DNA from 4 places in the Streptomyces sp. NPDC052052 genome. Region 1 is predicted to be linked to each of the others. Evidence: riboswitches for the same ligand, from Rfam matches in the RefSeq annotation. Region 1 holds a riboswitch; each other region holds the start of a gene.

The links. Region 1 has a riboswitch for cyclic di-AMP ahead of AB0L71_RS07755 (M23 family metallopeptidase). Riboswitches for the same ligand answer to the same signal wherever they lie in the genome.
Region 2: linked by a shared signal. The riboswitch ahead of AB0L71_RS24295 (LysM peptidoglycan-binding domain-containing M23 family metallopeptidase) and the one ahead of AB0L71_RS07755 (M23 family metallopeptidase) in region 1 are both predicted to bind cyclic di-AMP.
Region 3: linked by a shared signal. The riboswitch ahead of AB0L71_RS14225 (transglycosylase family protein) and the one ahead of AB0L71_RS07755 (M23 family metallopeptidase) in region 1 are both predicted to bind cyclic di-AMP.
Region 4: linked by a shared signal. The riboswitch ahead of AB0L71_RS17540 (NlpC/P60 family protein) and the one ahead of AB0L71_RS07755 (M23 family metallopeptidase) in region 1 are both predicted to bind cyclic di-AMP.

The regions. Positions count from the first base shown of each region.
Region 1 is NZ_JBFAWU010000005.1:101,145-104,487, reverse strand. Features, by position in the region: gene AB0L71_RS07760 (GntR family transcriptional regulator) at 1-673, opposite strand, end outside; gene AB0L71_RS07755 (M23 family metallopeptidase) at 904-1,650, opposite strand; cyclic di-AMP (ydaO/yuaA leader) riboswitch at 1,664-1,830, opposite strand; gene AB0L71_RS07750 (pitrilysin family protein) at 2,254-3,343, opposite strand, start outside.
Region 2 is NZ_JBFAWU010000021.1:100,995-104,337, reverse strand. Features, by position in the region: gene AB0L71_RS24300 (alpha-galactosidase) at 1-1,427, shown strand, start outside; cyclic di-AMP (ydaO/yuaA leader) riboswitch at 1,725-1,880, shown strand; gene AB0L71_RS24295 (LysM peptidoglycan-binding domain-containing M23 family metallopeptidase) at 1,886-2,803, shown strand; gene AB0L71_RS24290 (SGNH/GDSL hydrolase family protein) at 3,012-3,343, shown strand, end outside.
Region 3 is NZ_JBFAWU010000010.1:86,804-90,146, reverse strand. Features, by position in the region: gene AB0L71_RS14235 (cytochrome P450) at 1-620, shown strand, start outside; gene AB0L71_RS14230 (transglycosylase family protein) at 722-1,681, shown strand; cyclic di-AMP (ydaO/yuaA leader) riboswitch at 1,982-2,154, shown strand; gene AB0L71_RS14225 (transglycosylase family protein) at 2,158-2,922, shown strand; gene eno (phosphopyruvate hydratase) at 3,218-3,343, shown strand, end outside.
Region 4 is NZ_JBFAWU010000013.1:68,045-71,387, reverse strand. Features, by position in the region: gene pcrA (DNA helicase PcrA) at 1-1,597, opposite strand, end outside; cyclic di-AMP (ydaO/yuaA leader) riboswitch at 1,828-1,992, shown strand; gene AB0L71_RS17540 (NlpC/P60 family protein) at 1,991-3,130, shown strand; gene AB0L71_RS17535 (hypothetical protein) at 3,280-3,343, opposite strand, start outside.

The sequences.
Region 1 (3,343 bases):
TTCTCACTCGATCCGTGCGTGAGGAATCGGGCCTGCGCCCCGGCCGGTCCGTGCGGCGCAGACGGTGCGCGCCCACGGCCCGTTCGGCGTGCTGCATGGCCAGCGCCCTGGCCCGTTCCGCGTCGCCCCGCACCACCGCGTCGACGATGGCTCCGTGCTCGGCCCAGGAATCCACCGGGCGGACCGGCTGCTCCACGGTGTACATCCACGTGGTCTTGTGCCTCAGCTGGGTGAGCAGCGCGATCAGGCCGGGGCTGCCGGACGCCTGCGCCAATGTCTCGTGGAACCAGCCACCCAGGGAGCGCAGATCCTCCCCCTCGCCCCGCCTGGCCCGCTCCTGCCCCAGCCTGACCAGGCCACGCAGCACCTTGAGATGCGCCTCGGTGCGCCGATGAGCGGCGCGTGCCGCACCCAGCGGCTCCAGCAGCATCCGGACCTCCAGGAGATCGGCGGCCTCCTGCTCCGTGGGCTCGGCGACGCAGGCGCCCGCATGCCTGCGGGTGACCACGAACCCTTCCGACTCCAGGGTGCGCAACGCTTCCCGCACCGGGACACGGGAGACCCCGTAACGACGCGCCAGTACCTCCTCGGTGAGCCGGCTGCCGCGTTCGAAGACACCGGAGACGATGTCGTCACGGATTGCCGTGCATACCGAATGCGCAGGAATGCGCATGTCCGAACCTCCCCCTTAATCCCCGCGCAACGCGGCCGACCGACGTCTGTCCTGCGACTCTATTGCAATGCGGCCGCATTTCCGATGCCGGGAAGAAATTCATGAATATCTTTTGGCCGCGGGGCAGGTCCTGGGACCCGTCGAGGACAGGTGCCAACAGCGGATACGACGAAGGCCCCGTCGTAGGGGGCCTTCGAAGGAGATACCGCGCAGGGCGCGCCGGCAGGAGGTCAGACGTTGACGCCGCGGGCACGCAGGTAGGCGATGGGGTTCAGGTCGGAGCCGTACGACGGCGTGGTGCGCGCCTCGAAGTGGAGGTGCGGTCCGGTGGAGTTGCCGGTCGAGCCGGAGAAGCCGATCCGCTGACCCGCACCGACGCGCTGGCCGACGAAGACGCCGATCGAGGAGAGGTGGCCGTACTGCGTGTACGTGCCGTCCGTCATCCGGAGCACGATGTTGTTGCCGTACGCGCCGCCCCAGCCGGCCTCGACGACCGTGCCGGCACCGACGGCGACGACGGAGCTGCCGTAGGCGGCGTGGAAGTCGATGCCGGAGTGCCTGCCGGAGGACCAGAGCGCGCCACCGGTCCGGTATCCGGTGGTGACGTACGAACCGGCGACCGGGAGCCGGAAGGCGTTCAGGCGGGCGCGCTCGGCGGACCGGGCAGCGCGGGCCTTCTCGGCTCGCGCCTGGGCCGCACGCTTCGCATCCGCCTCGGCCTTCTTCTTCGCCTCGGCGTCGGCCTGGCGCTGCTGCGCGTCGGCCTGGGCCTCGATCTGCTCGGCGAGGGTGCTGTCGACGGCCAGGACCTGGCTCAGACCGGTCTCAGCGGCGGAGGAGTCCGCAGCGAGAGCCGGAGCGGCCGTACCGCCGAGGACGCCGGTGGTGGCCAGGGCCGCGATTCCGACGACCCTCGCGCTCCTGCTCGTCAGTCGGCTCGGGGCACGGTGCTTCCCGGTGGCACGGGTGAACGCCATTGAAGCGGCTGGTCCTTTCCCTCCTTCTCGCCTACCGGGTTAGCTGACGGGTTCGGAGCAGGAAGGTCTCCTACGGACGCCACGGCCTCACCGAGGCCCGGCATCCGATTCACCCCAGGGACTGCATGGGTCCCCGGCTCCCCAGGCTCGCGCCTGACGGGGACTCGGCGATGACTGCCCGGTACGTCACGGATGCGGCATACGAGTGACGGACAGCCGGGCCGACGCTAAGGGCGGCCACTTTCGTTCACCAAACGGACACGCCGCTTTGTAGCGCACGCCACAGGGCAGACAGTCATCCTCCCCATCAAAACGGACATGCGGAAGATCCCTACGCGTCGCCTGCCGCAGGGGTCTTCCTCGTGCCTCGCCAGGTCCGTGCGCCGGGTCCGTGCGTGACGGGTCGAGGCACCGGTCGACCGACCGCCACGGTGGGGGCGCCCGTGTCCGGCCGTTGACCGGCCGGGCGTGGCGGTCGACCGACGAACCGTCACCCGCGGCCGGCCGTCGCTGGCAGCTGCGCGGTCGGCCGGCCGTCACCCGCCACGGGCCGACCGGTGGTCCGGACCGGGCGGGTGCGATCACGACCAGGGGATCCGCCCGTCAGCCGGTGACCACCGACACCTCTCCGATGCCCAGGGCCCGGACCCGCTCCTCGATCTGTGCCGCGTCACCGACGAGGATCGTGACCAGCCGGTCGACCGGGAAGGCGTTGACCACCGCCGCGGTCGCCTCGACCGTGCCGGTCTCCGCGAGCCGGGCGTACAAGTGCGCCTGGTAGTCGTCCGGGAGGTGCTGCTGGACCTGGTCGGCGAGGGTTCCCGCGACCGATGCCGCCGTCTCGAACTTCAGCGGTGCGACCCCCACGAGGTTCTGCACGGCGATCTCGCGCTCCTCATCGGTCAGCCCCTCGGCCGCCAGGGTCCGCAGGACCGTCCACAGGTCCTCCAGCGCCGGTCCCGTGGACTCCGTGTCCACCGATCCGCTGATGGCGAGCATCGAGGCTCCGGTGGCCCCCGAGGCGGAGTCCGGGGCCGACGAGCGCAGCACCTGGGCGAAGGCCCGTACGCCGTAGGTATAGCCCTTCTCCTCGCGCAGCACCCGGTCCAGCCGGGAGGTGAGCGTTCCGCCCAGGCAGTACGTGCCCAGCACCTGGGCCGGCCACACGCTGTCGTGGCGGTCGGCGCCGATCCGGCCGATCAGCAGTTGCGTCTGCACCGCGCCCGGACGGTCGACGATGACCACCCGGCCGGTGTCGTCGGCGGTGATCGGCGGGGCGGGACGGGGTTCCGCGGAGTCTCCCGACCATTCGCCGAGGGTGTCGGCGAGCAGGGCGTCCAGGTCGATGCCGGTGAAATCACCCACGACCACGGCGGTGGCCGTGGAGGGCCGGACGTGGGCGTCGAAGAAGGCACGCACGGCCGCCGAGTCGATCCGCTCCACCGTCTCCTCGGTGCCCTGCCGGGGACGCGACATCCGCGCCGCGGCCGGGAAGAGCTCCTTGGAGAGCTGCTTGGCGGCGCGCCGGGCCGGGTTGGCCAGCTCGTGCGGGATCTCGTCGAGCCTGTTGTGCACCAGGCGTTCGATCTCGCTCTCGTCGAAGGCGGGCGCCCGCAGCGCCTCGGCGACCAGAGCGAGCGCCTTGGCCAGCCGGGAGGCCGGGACCTCCAGGGAGACCCGGATGCCCGGGTGG
Region 2 (3,343 bases), on a different contig from region 1:
GCTGTGCGCTCGGCTGGTCCGGATCGTGGCGGATCTCCGTCCAGCAGCTCCCCGACGGACTCGTCCAGATCACCGGCGGGGCCGGCCACGACGCATCGGGACTTCTGCTCCTCGCGCCCGGCGAGTCCTACACCACACCCGTGTTCGCCGGTCTCTGGAGCGCGCAGGGATTCGGCGGGGCGAGCCGGGCCTGGCACGCCTGGCAGCTGGCCCATGTGATCCCGGACGCGGGGAGTCTGCGGCCGGTGCTCTACAACTCCTGGGAGGCGACCGGCTTCGACATCTCCGAGGAACAGCAGCGGGCCCTCGCCGAGCGCGCCGCCGCGATGGGTGTCGAACTGTTCGTGGTGGACGACGCGTGGTTCGGGCAACGCACCAGTGACCGCGCCGGGCTCGGCGACTGGTCCCCGAATCCGGACCGCTTTCCCGGCGGACTGAAGCCGCTCGCCGACGAAGTGCACGGACTCGGCATGCAGTTCGGTATCTGGGTCGAACCGGAAATGGTCAATGCGGACAGTGATCTTTATCGCGCACATCCCGACTGGGTGCAGCATTTTCCCGGGCGGGTACGGACCGAGTTCCGTCATCAGCTGGTGCTCAACCTGGCCCGCACCGATGTGCGGGCGCATCTCTGGGAGCAACTGGACGCACTGCTCTCCAGCGCGAGCATCGACTACGTGAAATGGGACTTCAACCGCAGTTTCACCGACGCCGGCTGGCCGGGCGAGGAGTATCAGCAGAAGCTCTGGATCGAGCACGTGGACGCCCTGTACGCACTGATCGACCGGCTCCGCGCCGCGCACCCCTCGGTCGCCTTCGAGTCCTGCTCGGGCGGTGGCGGGCGGATCGACCTGGGGATGCTGTCCCGTACGGACCAGGTGTGGACCTCCGACAACACCGACCCGTTGGACCGGCTGACCATCCAGGAGGGCTTCAGCCAGATCCATCCGGCCCGGGTGATGGCGGCCTGGGTCACCGACAGTCCGCATACCCAGCTCAACGGCAGGGCCAGCACGCTGCGATTCCGGTTCGTGAGCGCGATGGCCGGTGTGCTCGGGATCGGCGGGAACCTTGCCGAGTGGAGCGAGGGGGAGTTGGCCGAGGCGCGGACCTGGGTGGACCTGTACAAGGAGATCCGGCCGGTGGTCCAGCACGGCGCCCTGTACCGGCTGCGCGCCCCACGTGGTGGGCTCAGTGCGGTCCAGTACGTCCACGGTGACGAGGTCGTGGTCCTGATGTGGCTGGAGGCGCAGCGGTACGGGGAGCTGCCGCCGGCCCTGAGACTGCGCGGACTCGATCCCGCAGCGACGTACCTCTGCCGTGAGACCGGCGCGGTGCACCACGGTGCGGTGCTGCTGCACCAGGGGCTGCACACCGGGCTCCGGGGAGATCTCGACGCGGGCGTGCTGAGGCTTAGCCAGATATGACAAGCGCGTCATGTCCGAAATAGAGGGATTTGATGGCCATGCGCCTGAGTTGTGCTAGGGGATCCGGTCCCTGGTGAGCGGGATCATATCCGTGACCGTGTGTATGTGCCGGACGGATGGGTATTCCCCGCGCCGCACGGAAATTCAAGATCTTTAATCCACGGAGTGTGACCGGCATTCCCTGTCGATTTCTCCGGAACGGATTCCGCTGAGGAACCGACAGCTTGTTCTCTTCGTCCCGGCTCGCCTACGGTCACGGTCAATCCGGTCGGACCGCCTAATCCTGCCGCCGCCCGGAATTCGCATCCACTCATCGTGTGGCAGGAGCGGGGGAACCAGGTAAGCCGCCGAACCGGAGAATTCCGGTCGGCTAGGGGTGAAGTCGCGCTCGTCGCGACCGGGCATCTCCAGCCCGAACCCGACAGCTCACCTCGCAGGCGCCGGAGAGGAAGCTCATCATGCCCATCTCGGGTAAGCACCGTCGTACCAAGGTCGGCACCGTTGCCCGTGGCGTTGCCGCGGTGAGCACGGGCGGCGCCGTCATCGCGCTGCCGCTGCTCGGTGCCACCGGCGCCCACGCCGCGCCGCAGGCCGCCCCGGCCGCCGCCCAGTCGGTCGCCACGCAGGCCGCAACCGTCAAGCCAGTCGCACAGAAGACCGCCGCCACCACGACGTACTCCGTCGTCTCCGGCGACTACCTGGCGAAGATCGCCTCCGACCACAACGTCGAGGGCGGCTGGCAGGAGCTGTACCAGGACAACCGCACGGTCGTCGGCGACGACCCCAGCCTGATCTTCCCGGGCATGAAGCTGACGCTCGCCGGCAAGGCCACGGCCCAGTCCTCCTCGGCCGGTTCGTCCGCGGCCTCCTCGTCCGCCGCGAAGAAGTCCACTCCGTCCAAGACCTCGACGGCCAAGACCTCGACGGCCACGGAGTCCAAGTCCTCCGCCTCGGCCGCCCAGAGCACCAGCTCCGGTTACAGCCACCCGGTCCCCGGCAACCACACCACCGCTTACCGCGCCTCCGGCTCCAACTGGTCCAGCGGCAGCCACACCGGAATCGACTTCCCCGTCTCCACCGGCACCAGCGTGAAGGCCATCACCTCCGGCACGGTCGTCACCGCCGGCTGGGGCGGCGCCTACGGCAACCAGGTCGTCATCAAGCACGCCGACGGCCGCTACTCGCAGTACGGCCACCTGTCCTCCCTCTCCGTCTCGGCGGGACAGGCCGTGGGCAACGGTCAGCAGATCGGTCTCTCCGGTGCCACCGGCAACGTCACCGGACCGCACCTGCACTTCGAGGTCCGCACGGGCCCGGGGTACGGCTCGGACATCAACCCGATCACCTACCTGGCTTCGCACGGCATCTACGTCTGAGCCGAACGACCGGGTGAGCGGGCCACGGAGCGCGACCTGAGCAAAAGGGCGTGACCCAGGCAACACAGAAGGGGCAGTGCGCGGCGGCGCACTGTCCCTTCTGCTTATTCCCCTTTTACCAAAACCTGACCGGGTGGCCTATCTCACCACCCGTCAACCCTTTATTACGGTCGCGTAGGTCACATTCGGCGGTGCAGGATAAGCGCTCGTGGCAGACGATTCGAGAAAAAATCAACGTGGCGTCATCAACCGACAAGGCGTCATCGGGTCGTACGCGGCGATCGGCGACAGCTTCACCGAGGGAGTCGGTGACCCCGGCCCGGATGGAACCTTCGTGGGCTGGGCGGACCGTTTCGCGGTACTTCTCGCGGACCAGCTCCCGGACCCCGACGAGGGGACGAACACCGAGGGCTCTACGGACGGACATTTCAGGTACGCCAATCTCGCCGTACGCGGACGCCTCCTCGATCAGATCGTCGAGGAACAGGTGCCCCGCGCCAAGGAGCTCGGACCGGACCTGGTGAGCTTCTGCGCGGGCGG
Region 3 (3,343 bases), on a different contig from region 1:
GGGTCGCCGACCACGGCGAGCACCTCACCGAGAACGAGGCCGCGGCCATGGCCTTCATCCTGCTCTTCGCCGGGTTCGAGACGACGGTCAACCTCATCGGCAACGGGGTGTACGCCCTGCTGCGCAACCCCGTACAGCGCGAGCGGCTGCAGCGTTCCCTCGGCGTGGGGGAGGACGGGCTGCTGGAGACCGGGATAGAGGAGCTGCTGCGGTACGACGGTCCGGTGGAGCTGGCGACCTGGCGGTTCGCCACCGAGCCGCTGACACTCGGCGGGCAGGACATCGCGGTCGGCGACCCGGTGCTCGTCGTGCTCGCCGCAGCCGACCGTGACCCGGAACGCTTCGAGGACCCCGACGTGCTCGACCTCGCACGGCGTGACAACCAGCACCTCGGATACGGGCACGGCATCCACTACTGCCTGGGCGCGCCGTTGGCCCGCCTGGAGGGACGGACCGCGCTCGCCACGCTGCTGAGGCGCCTTCCCGACCTGCGCCTTGCGGGGGAACCCGCCGATCTGCGGTGGCGCGGCGGACTCATCATGCGCGGACTGCGCACGCTGCCCGTGGAGTTCACACCGGGCTCCCCCGAGGCGCAAGGTGACACCCTGTCAACTTTGTGACTTTCACGTGATCTGCGCTGCATCGACTTGTGACACGCGTTCGAGTCCCGCTAGTTTCACCGTTCGACGCACCTGTCACTCGTCACACGGAAGGCAACCTCATGGGCTCCGCGAACGGCAGACACCGTCGCCCTCGTCAGGCACCCGCCATCGTCGTCGCGGCGGGCGTGACCGGATCGGCCATCGCCATCCCGCTCCTCGGCGCGGCCGGTGCGCACGCGGCCGACGCCACGACCTGGGACCGGGTGGCCGACTGCGAGAGCGGTGGCACATGGAGCGCCGACTTCGGCAACGGCTCCTACGGCGGTCTCCAGCTCTCGCCGGAGGTCTGGAAGGCGAACGGCGGTGAGTCGTACGCCCCGAGCGCCGACCTCGCCAGCCGCGCCCAGCAGATCGCCGTGGCCGAGAAAGTCCTGGAGGACCGTGGCCCGAAGGCGTGGCCCAGTTGCGCGGTCATCTCCGGCCTCACCACGGACGGGACGCTGCCGGGCGTCGACCCGGGCTCCGTGCCGTCCGTCGGCCTCTCGGACGACGTGTCGAGTGGCAAGGGTCACGTGAAGGATGCGCAGGGCGGCGACACGCAGGGCGGCGAAGCGCAGAGCGATGACGCGCAGAGCGACGAGACCACGCCGTCCGCGAAGCCTTCGGCCGCCGTGTCGACGGCCCCGTCCGCCAAGGCATCCGAATCTTCCGCTTCGTCAGATTCACCAGATTCGTCGGCTTCGTCAGATGCGTCACAGTCCTCTGATTCCGCCGCTTCCCCCAGCCGGGCCGGTGGCAAGCACCGGGGTGCGGCCGCCTCCGAGGGGAGAGGGCATGTGAACGGCGGTGAGCGGGAGTCGGGCCGCCATGCGTCACGCTCGGACGCCGGAGCGCGTCAGGCAGGCGCCGACGGCTCCTATGCCGTCCATGCCGGTGACAATCTCTGGACGATTGCTGATGCACAGAATGTTCCTGGTGGATGGTCTGCGCTCTACGAGGCCAACAAGGGTGTCGTCGGCTCCGATCCGGACCTCATCCTCCCTGGCCAGAGCCTTGATCTCGAGGTGAAGGCCCCGTGAGGCCTGGCTGAAAAACGACTAAAACAGCCCCCAAAGCTGGGGTACTTCAGGGACCTATGTCCGCTTATGCGTAAGTGAGACATGGGTCTCTTTGCGTCAACTGGCGTGTCGTAGCTGGACGAACCTTCCGTATCGCCTCCCACCTGCGAAAACGATGGTTCTTCAGGTGCAAGTAAGGGCTGATTGTCCGGTATGTCTGTTTTTGGATATAAGGGTTCCGTGTGTTTACGGTCGGAACTGCTCGCACCGCGGGCCCCGTCGACCGTCACGCCGAATCCTGCCGTCGGTCGGAGGGAACAGACGCGTAAAGCGCCGTAGGCAGGAGCGGGGGACCCAGGTAGGCGTCGGTCCCGATCGTCGAAAGACGCATCAGGGTCCGGCTTGGGGTGAAGTCGCGTGCTAGGACGTGCGACCGGGCAACTCACTTGGCCCGAACCCGACAGCTCACCTCGTAGGCGTCGGTGAGGAGATCTTCCATGCTGTTTTCTGGTAAGGGTCAGCGCCGTCGTCCGTCCAAGGCCGTCCGCATCGCCACGCTCGCCGGTGTCACCGGCACCGCCGCCGTCATGCCGCTGATCGGTGCGACCGGCGCCTCCGCCGCCTCCGTCGCCACCTGGGACGCCGTCGCCCAGTGCGAGTCCGGTGGCAACTGGTCCATCAACACCGGCAACGGCTACTACGGCGGCCTGCAGTTCTCGCAGTCCAGCTGGGCCGCCGCCGGCGGTACGCAGTACGCCCCCCGTGCCGACCTGGCCACCAAGGCCCAGCAGATCGCCACGGCCGAGCGGCTCCTCGACATGCAGGGCCCCGGTGCCTGGGGCTGCGCCTGGGCCGGCAACCTGAAGAACGACGGGGTGAACCCGGGCGTCGACACCGGCTCCTCGAAGTCCTCCACCACCACCCAGAAGCAGAACACCCAGAAGCAGAGCACCCAGGCCGCGCCGAAGCAGCAGACCCAGCCGAAGAAGGCCGAGCGCACCGAGGCTCCTGCCGCCAACCGCTCGTACCGCTCGACCGCGCCGGCGCAGACCGAGTCGAAGAAGACCGTCACCACCCCGACCGGCGAGAAGGTCAAGAAGGGGAACGGCGAGTACAAGGTCGTCTCCGGTGACACCCTCAGCAAGATCGCTGCCGCCCACAACGTCCAGGGCGGCTGGCAGAAGCTGTTCGAGCTGAACAAGGGCATCGTCAAGGACGCCAACCTGATCTACCCGGGTCAGCAGCTTCACCTGACGAAGTAATCCGGCAGTTCGGATTCCCCTTTTCCAGGGCACCCCGGCCCGGCGCGCAGTCCCCCAGGCGCGCCGGGCCGGGGTCTTCGCATCCGTTCGCCGCGGGCCCGCCTTGTGGGTGATCGTTCAACTGTTGTAGTTACTGGCCAGTAAAATTCTGGCCGTTTGTCCGGCAATGAGATTTCCTGGGTTCTTTTTCGTCCCAGGGGACGGGCGGTCGTCCGGCTGATCGGGTCGCGCCGGTTAGGCTCTTGTCGCAAGGCCAAAGTGACCCTGCACAACCAGCGTCATATCCCAGAAGGAGATGCTCGTGCCGTCCATCGACGTCGTCGTAGCCCGGGAAATCCTCGACTCCCGGGGTAACCCCACGGTCGAGGTCGAGGTTGGCCTCGACGACGGCAGCACGGGCCGTGCTGCCGTGCCGTCCGGC
Region 4 (3,343 bases), on a different contig from region 1:
TCAGCGTGTTGAACCGCTTGACGGCGTTGGCCGACCGGGCGGCCATGCCGTACGCCTCGTCGACCCGGCGCAGCGCCTGCGGGAAGGTGATCTTCTCGCGCAGGGAGAGGGCGTCGATCATCGCCTCGGCGCGGTCCCCGATGCCGCGCTTGGGCACGTTCAGGATGCGGCGCAGCGGGACGCTGTCCTCGGGGTTGGCGAGGACCCGGAGGTAGGCCAGGACGTCCCGGACCTCCTTGCGCTCGTAGAAGCGCACACCGCCGACGACCTTGTAGGGCAGGCCGACGCGGATGAAGATCTCCTCGAAGACACGGGACTGCGCGTTCGTCCGGTAGAAGACCGCGACGTCACCGGCCCTGGCGTCGCCCGCGTCGGTCAGCCGGTCGATCTCGTCGGCGACGAACTGCGCCTCGTCGTGCTCGGTGTCGGCGACGTAGCCGGTGATCCGGGCGCCGGTGCCGGCGTTCGTCCAGAGGTTCTTGGGGCGGCGGCTCTCGTTGCGTTCGATGACCGCGTTGGCGGCGGACAGGATCGTCTGCGTGGAGCGGTAGTTCTGCTCCAGGAGGATCGTGGTCGCGTCCGGGTAGTCCTCCTCGAACTGGAGGATGTTGCGGATGGTCGCGCCGCGGAAGGCGTAGATCGACTGGTCCGCGTCGCCGACGACGCACAGTTCGGCGGGGGCGCCGTCCTCGCCGGCCGGGCCGACCAGTTCGCGTACGAGGGTGTACTGGGCGTGGTTGGTGTCCTGGTACTCGTCGACCAGGACGTGCCGGAAGCGGCGGCGGTAGTGCTCGGCGACATCGGGAAACGCCTGGAGCAGGTGGACCGTCGTCATGATGATGTCGTCGAAGTCCAGTGCGTTGGCCTCGCGCAGCCGGGACTGGTACATCGCGTAGGCCTGGGCGAGGGTCTTCTCGAACCCGTCCGCGGCCTGGCCGGCGAAGGTCTCCTCGTCGATCAGCTCGTTCTTCAGGCTGGAGACCTTGGCCGTGAAGGACTTCGGCGGGAACCGCTTGGGGTCGAGGTCGAGGTCACGGCAGACCAGGGCCATCAGCCGCTTGGAGTCGGCGGCGTCGTAGATGGAGAACGACGAGGTGAAGCCGAGCTTCTTCGACTCGCGGCGCAGGATGCGTACGCACGCGCTGTGGAAGGTCATGACCCACATGGCGTGGGCGCGCGGGCCGACGAGCTGTTCGACCCGCTCCTTCATCTCGCCCGCGGCCTTGTTGGTGAAGGTGATCGCCAGGATCTGGCCGGGGTGGACTCCGCGCTCGGCGAGGAGGTGGGCGATCCGGTGGGTCAGCACCCGGGTCTTGCCGGAGCCCGCCCCGGCGACGATGAGCAGCGGGGAACCCGCGTGGACCACCGCGGCGCGCTGCTCGTTGTTCAGCCCGTCGAGCAGTGCCGCGGGGTCGATCACCGGACGGTGCGCGCCGTCACGGTAGTACGCGTCCCTGGACGGCGGAGGCCCGTCGAACACGCCCGCGAAGAGGTCCTCCGGCACCTCTTCGGGTGCGGAGTCCTCGGGGGGCGGCGGAGGCTCCTCCTCCGTGTGCTGGAGGCCGGCCAGGAAGCTGTCGTCAAAGAGGCTGCTCATCGCTTGCCGAGTCTAGTGCCGCGACCGCACCTGGCGGCCGGGTACGCAAAGAGAGCGGTCGTCCACGCGGTGTGAGAGAAACCGGGCCCCGGCCCTCCCGCGCCACCTCGCTCCACCGAGGTCACGAAAACGTATCGGGCATATCGAACATCGACCTTCACAGCGGCCCCACGAGTTGGCTAGCGTGCTCGACCGGGCGGCCCGTACCCCCTGAGGCGAACCGCGCCGAACGGGTGCCCGCGCCGAATCCGGGCTGCCCTCGTGGGAGTTCGGAGCCGGGGACCCAGATGCAGCACCGGGGTGAATCGGTCCATATCCCCACGCGGACCGTAGGGCAGCCTTCCGTTCCGCCCGAACCCGACAGCTAACCCGGCAGGCGGTCCACGGAAGGAGATGCCGGTCTTGGCATCACACCGCAAACCGCGCACCCGGGTGCGCACCAGTACACCCGCCGTCGGCCTCACCACGGCCGCACTGGCGTCCGTGACCCTGCTCTCCTCGCAGAGCGCCATGGCCGCCCCCGCCCCGAAGCAGAGCATCGAGGACGTCCAGAAGAAGGTGGACGGCCTCTACCGGCAGGCGGGCACCGCGACCCAGCAGTACAACCAGGCGAAGGAGGCGTCCACCGCCCAGCGCGCCAAGGTCGACGCCCTGCTGGAGGACGTGGCGAAGCGCGCCGACAAGCTCAACGAGGCCCGCAGGACGCTCGGCGCCTACGCCGCCGCGCAGTACCGCGCCGGCGCCATCGCCCCGAACGCCACCTTCTTCCTGGCCGACGACCCGCAGTCGTACTTCGACCAGAACCAGCTGATGAACCGGATGACCGAACAGCAGCAGAAGGCCGTCTCGGACTTCCGCGCGGAGCAGGTCAAGGCCTCGAAGAAGCGCGCCGAAGCGGTACAGAGCCTGGAGACGCTGACCACGACGCAGGCCACGCTGCGCACCAGCAAGCAGAACGTCCAGCAGAAGCTGGGCGAGGCGCGTGCGCTGCTGTCGAAGCTCACCGCCGAGGAGAAGGAGCGGCTCGCGGCGCTGGAGCGCAAGAAGGAGGAGGAGGCCAGGCGCAAGGCGGAGGAACTCGCCAAGCAGCAGGCCGCCGCCAAGGCCGAGGCGGACCGCAAGGCGGCCGAGGCCGCGGAGGAGACGGAGACCGGCACCACGACCGGTTCGGACAGCAGCGCCACCACCAAGGCGGAGAAGGCCCTCGCCTTCGCCGCGGCCCAGATCGGCAAGCCGTACGTGTGGGGTGCGACGGGTCCGTCCTCGTACGACTGCTCCGGGCTCACCCAGGCGGCATGGAAGGCCGCGGGTGTCGACATCCCGCGCACCACCTGGGACCAGGTGGAGATAGGAACCCGGGTCGCGACCGCCGATCTCCAGCCGGGCGACCTCGTCTTCTTCTACGACGACATCAGCCACGTCGGCATCTACAAGGGCGACGGGATGATGATCCACGCGCCGAAGCCGGGGGCGAATGTGCGCGAGGAGTCGATCTACTACATGCCGATCTACGGCAGCGTGCGCCCGGCGTAGCCGCCCGCACCGCCGGCCCGTCGGGCAACGGCTGCGGGGCGGGCTCCCTGTCGGAGCCCGCCCCGCGGGTCGGGCCGGAACGGGGCGGCTCGGGTCCGGAGCGCGGCGGCGCCCCGGGGCCGGCGGCGGCCCGGGTCCGGAGGGGTGGCTCAGGTCCAGAGGGTGGCGATGAAGATGTTGGCCAGCGTCAGCCCGCCCACCGCCGCGAAGGCG